One region of the Aquabacterium sp. UBA2148 genome, then DNA from elsewhere that is predicted to be linked to it. Evidence: predicted binding sites of a transcription regulator. Region 1 holds the regulator's gene; the other holds the start of a gene.

Region 1 (4,462 bases):
CGAGAACGAGGAGCGCAAGAAGGCCTTTGCCGACTGGTGCGTGGACGCCGAAATGATGGGCGTGGCCGCAGCCGATGCGCTGTTCATGCACTGCCTGCCAGCCCACCGTGGCGAAGAGGTCGAAGCCGAGGTGATCGACGGGCCGCAATCGGTGGTTTGGGACGAGGCCGAGAACCGACTGCACGTGCAGAAGGCCCTGATGGAGTACCTGCTGCTCGGCCGCATCGGCTGAGCAGGCTCAGAACCGGTAGGCCAGGCGCAGGCCACCCCAGTGGCGACCCTGCACCGTGATGGGTGCCGAGGCTTCCTTGAGCAGCACGAACTTGCCGCCCCCCATGTCCCGACGGTAGGTCTGCAGCAGGAAGGCTCGCGTGTTGCGGGCCGAGGCCAGGCCTGTGCGGTCATTGAAGATGCGACGCCAGCGGCTGTTGGCGGTGTTCCAGACCACGTCGCCAGGCCGTTGCGGATGGCAGTAGACCTTGTTGTGGGTGGAGATGTAGCCGTTGCGGTCTGCCGCGATGCAGAAGACCACCTCGGGCAGGGCCTTGAGGGCCGCTTCCTGCAAAGCCGGGAAAAGGTCGTCCGTCAGGGCATTGAACGGGGCGCTGTGTTGCGCGGGGCTGCTGCCGGCCAGGGGCTGGTAGCGCTCGTCAAACAGCTGCGTCAGGCTGATGCGCCCTGAGCCCAGGGCCTGCTCCAGGCGTTCGGCGATTTGTCCGGCCACTTGCTGGGCCAGCTGGATGTAGGGGGTGTCGGCGGTTTCAACGCCGCAGGTGGCGATGACCTCCATGAGCCGCTCGGAGACGCCCAGCACGCGCTCGCTGCGCTTGGAGGCGTCGGCCAGGGCGTCGCGCACGGTCTGCACCTCCTGCCCCATGCCATCGACCTGCGTCTGGATCCCTTGGCTCAACCCCACGCTGGCGCTGGCGGCCTCGACGATGCGCTGCACGGCGCTTTCGGCCCCCATCAGGGCCAGGTGCACCTGTCGATCCTGGTCCGCTTTGGCGTCCACCGGCACGTCAACGCGCAAGTCCTGAGCCAGCGACTGGATGCGCTGGTCCAGCGAGGCGACCGTGCCCATGATGGCCTTGGAGATGGATTCGACCTGGGTGGACAGGTCTTTGACCGCGTCGGCCACGACCGAGAAGCCCAGCCCGGCCTCGCCAGCGCGCTTGGCCTCGACCGAGGCGTTGAAGGCCACCAGCCGGGTCTGCAAGGCCACCTGGGTGATCTGGCTGGCCGCTTCGGAGACTTGCTTGAGGGTGCTGACCACCCCGGAGACCTCCAGGCCCACGTGCTCGACGCTGGCGCGGGCGCGCTGCATGGCCTGCTGGCTTTGCGCGGTTTCGGACTGGATGCGTTGTTGCGCTTGCGCGATCTGGTGCGCCTGCGCCTGCAGCCCGCTCAGGGCCGTGGTCTGACCGGTGGCGATGGCGGCGCAGTCGTCAAGGGCACCGCGCAATTGCGCCGCCTCGAGCCCCAGGCCGCTGCAGTCCCGCTGCAGCACCTGCGCGAGCGCATAAACGGATTCGGCCCCTTCCAAGCGCATGGGCTCGGCAGAGACCGCTGGCGCAACCGATGCCACGGTTTCGCGCTTTTTGAACAAGGCCAACATGGGCACCCCTCTTCAGAAGGGAGGCCATCGCCCGAGGGAGCAGAAGCTGGCGGGCTTCAGGTCACCACTCTCGGAGCTTGACGCGCAGCCGGGCGATGGATTGGCTGTGCAGCTGGCAAACACGCGATTCGGTCACGCCCAGCACGGCGGCGATTTCCTTGAGGTTCATGTCCTGCTCGTAGTACATGCTCATGACGTACTGCTCGCGCTCGGGCAGGTTCTTGATGGCTTCGACCAGAGCATGGCGCATGCGGTGGTCTTCGAGCAAGCTCAACGGGTCGTTGCCTTCGTCGGTGACGTGGCGATCGAGGTAGTCGTTGTCGCCATCTTCGCCGCTCATGTCTTCCAGGTAGATCAGCTGGGTGCCGCGCACCTTGCCAAGCATCTCCTGGTACTCGGTCAGCGCCATGCCCATTTCCTTGGCGATCTCGCTTTCCTGCGGGGCGCGGCCGAGTTTTTGCTCCAGGCTGTGCACGGCGCGTTCGATGTCGCGCTGCTGTTTGCGGGTGCCCCGGCTGAGCCAGTCGGCGCCGCGCAGTTCGTCGAGCATGGCGCCACGGATGCGCTGGGTGGCGAAGGTCTCGAACTGCACCCCCTGCCCGGCGTCAAAGCGGGTCAAGGCGTCGGTCAGGCCGATCATGCCCACCTGGATCAGGTCGTCGATTTCGACGTTGGCTGGCAGCTTGGCGATCATCTGGTGGGCCAGGCGCCGCACCAGCGGGCTGTACTGGCGCAGCATCGAGTCGACGTCGAGACGGCCTTTGGCGGTGTACGTGCTGGACATGCTGGGCTCCATGAGCATCTTCAGTTGAGTACGGGTGACACGCGGGCAGGCAGGGCTGCACCGGGCGACAACAGGTGGTCGAAAGCGGTCTCACCCAGGGTGTGGGGCAAGGCGCAGCGCAGCAGGCCGGCGGCCAGCTCCATGAAGCGGGCGTCGGGGTCGATCGAGGCGGGCTCGAAGGGGTCCAGGCGCAGGGCGACGCGTTGCGCAGCCCCCAGGAACTGGTCCGAGCACCGCGCGAGTCGACGGATGACTTCGTCGGCCTGCTGGCTGCGACGCGGGGCGCACATCAGCAGGTCATAGGCCATCCAGCCTCCTCGCTGGCTGAGCACCTTGACGGCAGCGTAGGCGTCGGTCAGGCCTTCGGCCAGGTCGTTGGTGAAGACCAGGGGGCGCAGGTTGTGGCCTCGGCAGCGGTCGCCAAAGATGCGCACCAGCTCGCTGGCGGAGGCGTGCAGCAGGACCACGTCGCTGCGGGCGGAGGCATCGGCCAGTTCGTCGAGCAGGGTCGAGCAAGAGCCTCGGGCGTCGGCGAACTTCAGGGGCAAGCCCCGCGCGGCCATGTAGCTGACGTGATCCGACAGGCGCTCGATGCCTTCGGACAGGTCGAACTCGGCGAGCTCGCTGGGCGCCCTCGCCTGCTCGCCCGCATCGACGACCAGGGTGCTCAGGCCACAAGCGGCGTAGGCCGCGCACAGGCGCTCGAGCACCAGGCCACCGGCGCTGGAGCGGGTGTTGGCCACCACCGGGATGAAACGCAGCACGCGGGCGGCGAACATCTGGCGCAGGCCCTGGGCCTGGTCAACAGGCTGGGCTGGGAGGGCAGAACGCACGGGTCGGACCATGGAGGGCGGCTCGGTGTGGGTCAGGCGGTGGCGGTGGCAGCGCGGGCAGACTGCTGCAGCATCTCGGGCATCGAGGGCGTGGCCAGGATCAGGCTGACCTCGTTGGGATCGAGGCGGTAGGCCGGGTTCAGGCTGGCGCGCAGCGCGCGGTGCACCAGGGCTTGTGCGGACAGTCGGTGCCAATCTTCGGGCACGCGTTGGCCGTTTGCCACGCCCAGGACCTTGAGCTTGTGACGGATTAACGCATCCAGCGCCGGGCCGAGCTTCACGGCCTCGTCCAGCTTGGAGAGGATGACGCCGGAGCACTGCTGCGCGTGATAAGCGTGCATGACGTCCTCGATGGCGTCGCCTTGGGCCGATGCGTTGATGACCAGCAGCTTCTTGATGGCCGGGTGGGACAGCATTTCCAGCAGGTCCTTGGTGCGCCCGTCGCGCTGGGCCATGCCGGCGGTGTCGATGAGGATCAGCTTCTTGCCCGACAGGAGTTCGAGCAGGTCTTCCAGGGCAGCGCGGTCATGGGCCATGTGCACGGGCACACCCAGGATGCGACCGTAGGCGCGCAGCTGTTCGTGGGCGCCGACGCGGTAGGCGTCCAGCGTGATCAGGCCCAGGTTCTGCGCGCCGTGCTTGGCAGCGAAGGTGGCGGCCAGCTTGGCGGTGGAGGTGGTCTTGCCCACGCCGGTCGAGCCGATCAGGGCGAACACACCGCCCTGGTCTTCGATGGCGCGCTCGGTGTCGGCGGTGTTGAGGTTGCGCTGCAGCACCTGGGTGGCCCATTCCATCTCGTCGTGCTGGCCGTTGTTGACGTCGGCGGGCATGGCGTCGAGCAGCTTGCGGATCAGCACGGTCGAGAAGCCGCCGTCCAGCAGGCGCTGGGCCAGGTTGGCCTGGGCGGGGGTGCGGCCCAGCTTGTCCAGGAAGGCCATGGTCTCGAAGCGCTCGGTCATCATGGCGCGCATGGCGCGCAACTCGCCGAGCAAGGTGGTGTTGGCCTCCTGAGCCGAGCGCAGGGCCTCCAGGGTCGCGGTGTCGGGTTGGGCAGCCACCGGTGCGGCTGGCTTGGCCTGTGCCGGTGCGTGTGCCTGTGGCTGGGCCTTGGCAGCCGGGCGAGCAGCGGCGCGAGGGGTTTCCTGGCGGGCCACCATCTGGTCCATCGTCAGCTCGTCTGACAAGGCGGCACGGCTGGCCTGGGCACGGGGAGATTGGGCTTGTGCCACC
Region 2 (4,780 bases), on a different contig from region 1:
TCCAGTCGCGCAACGCCACCAACAGCGATGGCGACCGCGCCAACCTGCAAAAAGAGTTCAAGCAGCTGCAGGAAGAAATCTCGCGCACCGTTGGCGGCGCGCGCTTCAACGGCAAGCCCCTCTTTGACTCGGGCGCCCCGACCACCCTGTCCTTCCAGGTGGGCGCCGGCACCGACGTGACCGACCGCATCGAAATCGAAGGCGCCGTGCTGGGTGGTGGTACCGCCGGCACCGCCACCGTGGTCGACTCCACCAGCGCCACGGCCGATCAGGACCTGCTGGCCACCGTGACGGCCAACTGGGACGGCACCAACGGCCTGGCCATCGGTGGCGCGGCCTCCGGTGTGGCCACCAACATCGCCACGACCTCGCAAATCGACGACGCCATCAACGTCATCGACGCCGCGCTGGACGTGATCAACGACAAGCGCGCTTCCTTCGGTGCATCGCAAAACCGCTTCGAAGCCGTGATCTCCAACCTGCAAGTCAGCGTGGAAAACCAGGCCGCAGCACGGGGCCGGATCATGGATGCGGACTTCGCGGCCGAAACCGCGAACCTGTCTCGCGCCCAGATCCTGCAGCAAGCCGGCACGGCGATGGTGGCGCAGGCCAACCAGCTGCCACAGCAGGTCTTGAGCCTCCTGGGTCGCTGATTCCGCCCGTTTTTCACGCCGGGACCCGACACAGCATCAAGTTTTCATGCCAGTCACCGATGAGCACGGCGTCCGGGTGGCCAAAAGTGCCTTCCGGGCGCTCTTGCATTGAGAGGAAGAAATCATGCCCTCACTCAGCTCAGTTGGCGTCAGCGGCACCGGCCTGGACGAGAACGTCATCACCAAACTGGTGGCGCTCGAAAAGCAGCCCGCCGACGCACTCACCACCAAGAACACCACGCTGCAAACCAAGGTTTCCACGTGGGGAAAAATCCAGAGCGCCTTTTCCTCCCTGAAGGACGCGGCCAACAAGCTGACCCAGTCCGACTTCTGGAAAGGCACCACGGCCACCTCCAGCAACGACGCCGCGGTGGGCGTGAGCACCACCAGCAGCGCTGCGGCGAGCTCCTACGCTGTCTCGGTCACCAAACTGGCACAGGGCCAGATGGTGGCCAGCAATGCCTTCACCGCTGGCAAGACGGCCCCGGTTGGCGAGGGCACGCTGCGCATCGAGCTGGGCACCTACGTCACGAACAACGCCGTGGCGCCTCCGGCCGTCACCTTCAACGCCAAGGTTGCCGCCACGGCGGTGGACATCGCCATCGGCCCCGGCGACAACACCCTGGAGAAAATCCGCGACCGCATCAACGGCGCCAACGCCGGCATCACGGCCTCGATCGTCAACGACGCATCGGGCAGCCGCCTGGTCATGCGCGGCGCCAACGGCGAGAGCAACGCCTTCAAGGTGACGGTGACTGAAAACGGCGCGGTGCCCGGCCTGTCGGCACTCGCCTACACCGCCGAGACCGGCGGCACCTCGGCCATGACCCGCAGCCAAAGCGCACAGAACGCCGAGGCCACCATCAACGGCCTGCTCGTTTCATCCGAGTCCAACACCCTCAGCGATGTGATGGACGGCGTCACCCTCACGCTCAAGCAGGCCACCACCACGCCGGCCAACATCACGGTCGCCACCGACACCGCGGCCATCAGCAAAGGCGTGAACGATTTCATCTCGGCCTACAACAACGTGGTCAGCACCATCCGCGTGCAGACCTTGTATGACGAGGCATCCAAGACGGCAGGGCCATTGCAGGGCGACTCCACCGCGCGCGGCCTGCTCAGCCAGATGCGCAACCTGATCACCAGCGACTCCACCGCCACCGCGTCGTTCTCCAGGCTCTTCGACATGGGCATCGTGACCAACACCGACGGCACGCTGAAGATGACGACCAGCAAGTTCAACGACGCCATGGGCAGCAAGCTGGCGGACATGCAGAAGTACTTCGCCAACAGCGACGATGTGGTGGCCGCCAACAACGGCATGGGCCAGCGCATCAAGAACCTGGCCTCCCAGATCCTGGACACCAACGGAGCGATCGCCAACAGCACCGATGGGCTCAAAGCCACGATCAAGCGCAACACGAGCAAGATCGACAGCATCAACGACCGCGCCGGCCTGTTCGAAGCCCGGTTGCGGCAGCAGTACACCGCCCTGGACGCCAGCTACAGCAAGCTCAGCGGCCTGCAGAGCTACGTGACCGCCCAGTTGGCTGCGCTCAACAAATCCTGAACCCAAAGTAGGGCCTGGATAGGCACTTCTTCCTGGGTCTGAGTGATCAAGGTTTGTCAGCAAACGTCGATAACTCAATCAACACGGACCAACCCGCAGAGTTTGAAGATGTACGCACCAGCCAGCCCCTTCTCCCGCCCCATCCCCGCCGGTGATCGCTCGATGTCCGGCCTGTACCGACAAGTGGGTGTCGAGACCAGCATCAGCAGCGCCTCGCCGCATCAACTGGTCAAACTGCTGCTCGACGGTTTCTTCGATGCCGTTGCCGAAAGCCGCGGCCACATGCGCAAGAAGGATGTGGAAGGCAAGACCAAGGCCATCACCCGCGCCATCCGCATCGTCGACGAAGGCCTCAAGGCCAGCCTCGACGCCAAGGCCGGTGGCGAGCTGGCGAACAACCTGCACAGCCTCTACACCTACGTGTGCCTTCGCCTGACCCAGGCGAACCTGAGCAACGACGAATCGGCCCTCGACGAATGCGTCAGCCTGATGGAGCCGATCCGCGAAGCCTGGGGCGCCATCACACCGGCCAACGCCGAAGTCGTGCGCATGGCCATGGAGGTGCGCGCATGAACGCCCCCGAACTGATCACCGCCCCCGATGAAGAAGTGGTGGCCGGCAACCTGCTGAGCTATTACGAAGCCATCGAAAACGCCAGCCTGGGCATGCTCGAAGCCGCCCGCACCGGCGACTGGGACCGCGTCGTCAAGCTCGAAGGCGCCTGCGCCGTGCTGATCGCCCGCCTCAAGCATGCCTCGGCCGACCACCCGATGGGCCCGACCGAGCAGGCGCTGAAGTCGCGCATCATGCAACGCATCCTCGTCAACGATGCCGAGATCCGCAACCTGGCCGAGCCCTGGATCAACGAACTCGGCTCGATGATGAACGGCGGCACCGACCCCGAAAAAATGCACTGATCGGACACCAGCATGCAGACGTCCCGAGCCAGTCAGGCCAGCCTCGAAGACTTCCGCCTCTCGGCCAGCGCCGAGGTCGCCGCCATGCTCGAGCGCATGGAAGCAGAGCGCTGCCTCGTCACCCTGAGCACACCGGACGGCGTGAGCTTCACCACCCTGCTGTGGGGCATCGATGCACCCAGAGGCGTGATCTCGTTCAGCGGCGACAGCACCGACACCTCGCTGCGCAGCCTGCTCGAGAGCGAAGAAATCGTTGCTGTGGTCTACCTCGATCGCATCAAGGTGCAGTTCGACGTGGAAGACCTGGTGCAGGTCAAGGGCCAGCAGCACGACGTGCTCAACGCCCGCATGCCCAGCGAGCTGTTTCGCTTTCAGCGCCGCTCCGCATTTCGGGTCGAGCCCTTTGCGCAGCACGGCCCCACCGCCACCTTCCGCCACCCGGCCATGCCCGACATGAAGGTGAGCCTGCGCGTGCTGGACGTCAGCCTCAGTGGTGTGGCCCTGTTCCTGCCCGAGAACGTCCCCGCGATCGAAGCCGGCGTGCAGGTCAACGACTGCCTGCTGCGTTTTGACGGCGAAACGCAACTCGAAGTCAACCTGCTGATCCACTACCGCACCGCCCTGCACCCGGACACCCGGGGGGCCCGACTGGGCTGCGAGTTCGCCCGGATCGATGGACAAGACCGCGCTCTGCAGCATTACATCAACCAGACGCAGAAGCGCCGCATCGTGCTGGCCGGCTGACGGGTCTCGCCCTCGTCGCTGATAGCATCGGCGGATGTCTTCCGCTTCCGCCCCCTCCACCCCCTGGGTCATCGCCACCCGTGAAAGCCGCCTCGCCCTTTGGCAGGCCGAGCACGTGCGCGACCTGCTGCAAAGCCGCTTTGGCCGCCAGGTCGACTTGCTGGGCATGACCACCCAGGGCGACCAGATCCTCGACCGCTCGCTGTCCAAGGTGGGCGGCAAGGGCCTGTTCGTCAAAGAACTCGAAGTGGCCCTTGAAGCTGGCCGCGCCGACCTGGCCGTGCACTCGCTCAAGGACGTTCCCATGGAGCTGCCCGAAGGCTTCGTGCTGGCCGCCGTGCTCGAGCGCGAGGACCCGCGTGACGCGCTCGTCTGCCCTCGTTTCGACTCGCTCGAAGCCCTGCCTCAGGGCGCGGTGGTGGGCACCTCCAGCCTGCGCCGGCTCTCCCAACTGCGCGCCCTGCGCCCCGACCTGCGCATCGAGCCCCTGCGCGGCAACCTCGACACCCGCCTGCGCAAACTCGACGAAGGCCAATACGACGCCATCGTGCTGGCCGCCGCCGGCCTCAAGCGCCTGGGCCTGGCCAGCCGCATCCGTCAGGTGATCGAGCCCGAGGTGATGCTGCCCGCTGCCGGACAGGGCGCCCTGGGCCTGGAAATCCGCGCCACGCACACCGAGCTGCCCGCAGCGTTGGCCCAACTCGCCCACTCGCCCACCTGGTTGGCCACCGCGGCCGAGCGCGCCGTCTCGCGCGCCCTTGGCGGCAGTTGCTCCATGCCCCTGGCTGCCCACGGCGACTGGCACCATGAGGCCGGCCAGGCCACCCTTCGCCTGAGAGGCCGCCTCGGTCACCCCGCCGATGGCCGCCTGGTCTCGGCCCAACGCCAAGGCC

The links. Region 1 encodes FliA, which starts transcription of late flagellar genes. Its sites were predicted from a motif close to CTAAAGTTTNNNNNNNNNNNGCCGNTA; they were not measured.
Region 2: a site for FliA is predicted at 2,272-2,298, ahead of fliS (flagellar export chaperone FliS). Genes of this name have one in related genera too.

The regions. Positions count from the first base shown of each region.
Region 1 is NZ_DCXA01000182.1:4,010-8,471, forward strand. Features, by position in the region: partial or broken gene B2W70_RS10185 (ornithine carbamoyltransferase) at 1-232, shown strand, start outside; gene B2W70_RS10190 (methyl-accepting chemotaxis protein) at 239-1,615, opposite strand; gene B2W70_RS10195 (RNA polymerase sigma factor FliA) at 1,677-2,399, opposite strand; gene B2W70_RS10200 (flagellar biosynthesis protein) at 2,420-3,232, opposite strand; partial or broken gene flhF (flagellar biosynthesis protein FlhF) at 3,265-4,462, opposite strand, start outside.
Region 2 is NZ_DCXA01000142.1:15,647-20,426, reverse strand. Features, by position in the region: gene B2W70_RS07770 (flagellin) at 1-653, shown strand, start outside; gene fliD (flagellar filament capping protein FliD) at 778-2,226, shown strand; gene fliS (flagellar export chaperone FliS) at 2,335-2,799, shown strand; gene B2W70_RS07755 (flagellar protein FliT) at 2,796-3,143, shown strand; gene B2W70_RS07750 (flagellar brake protein) at 3,156-3,887, shown strand; partial or broken gene hemC (hydroxymethylbilane synthase) at 3,922-4,780, shown strand, end outside.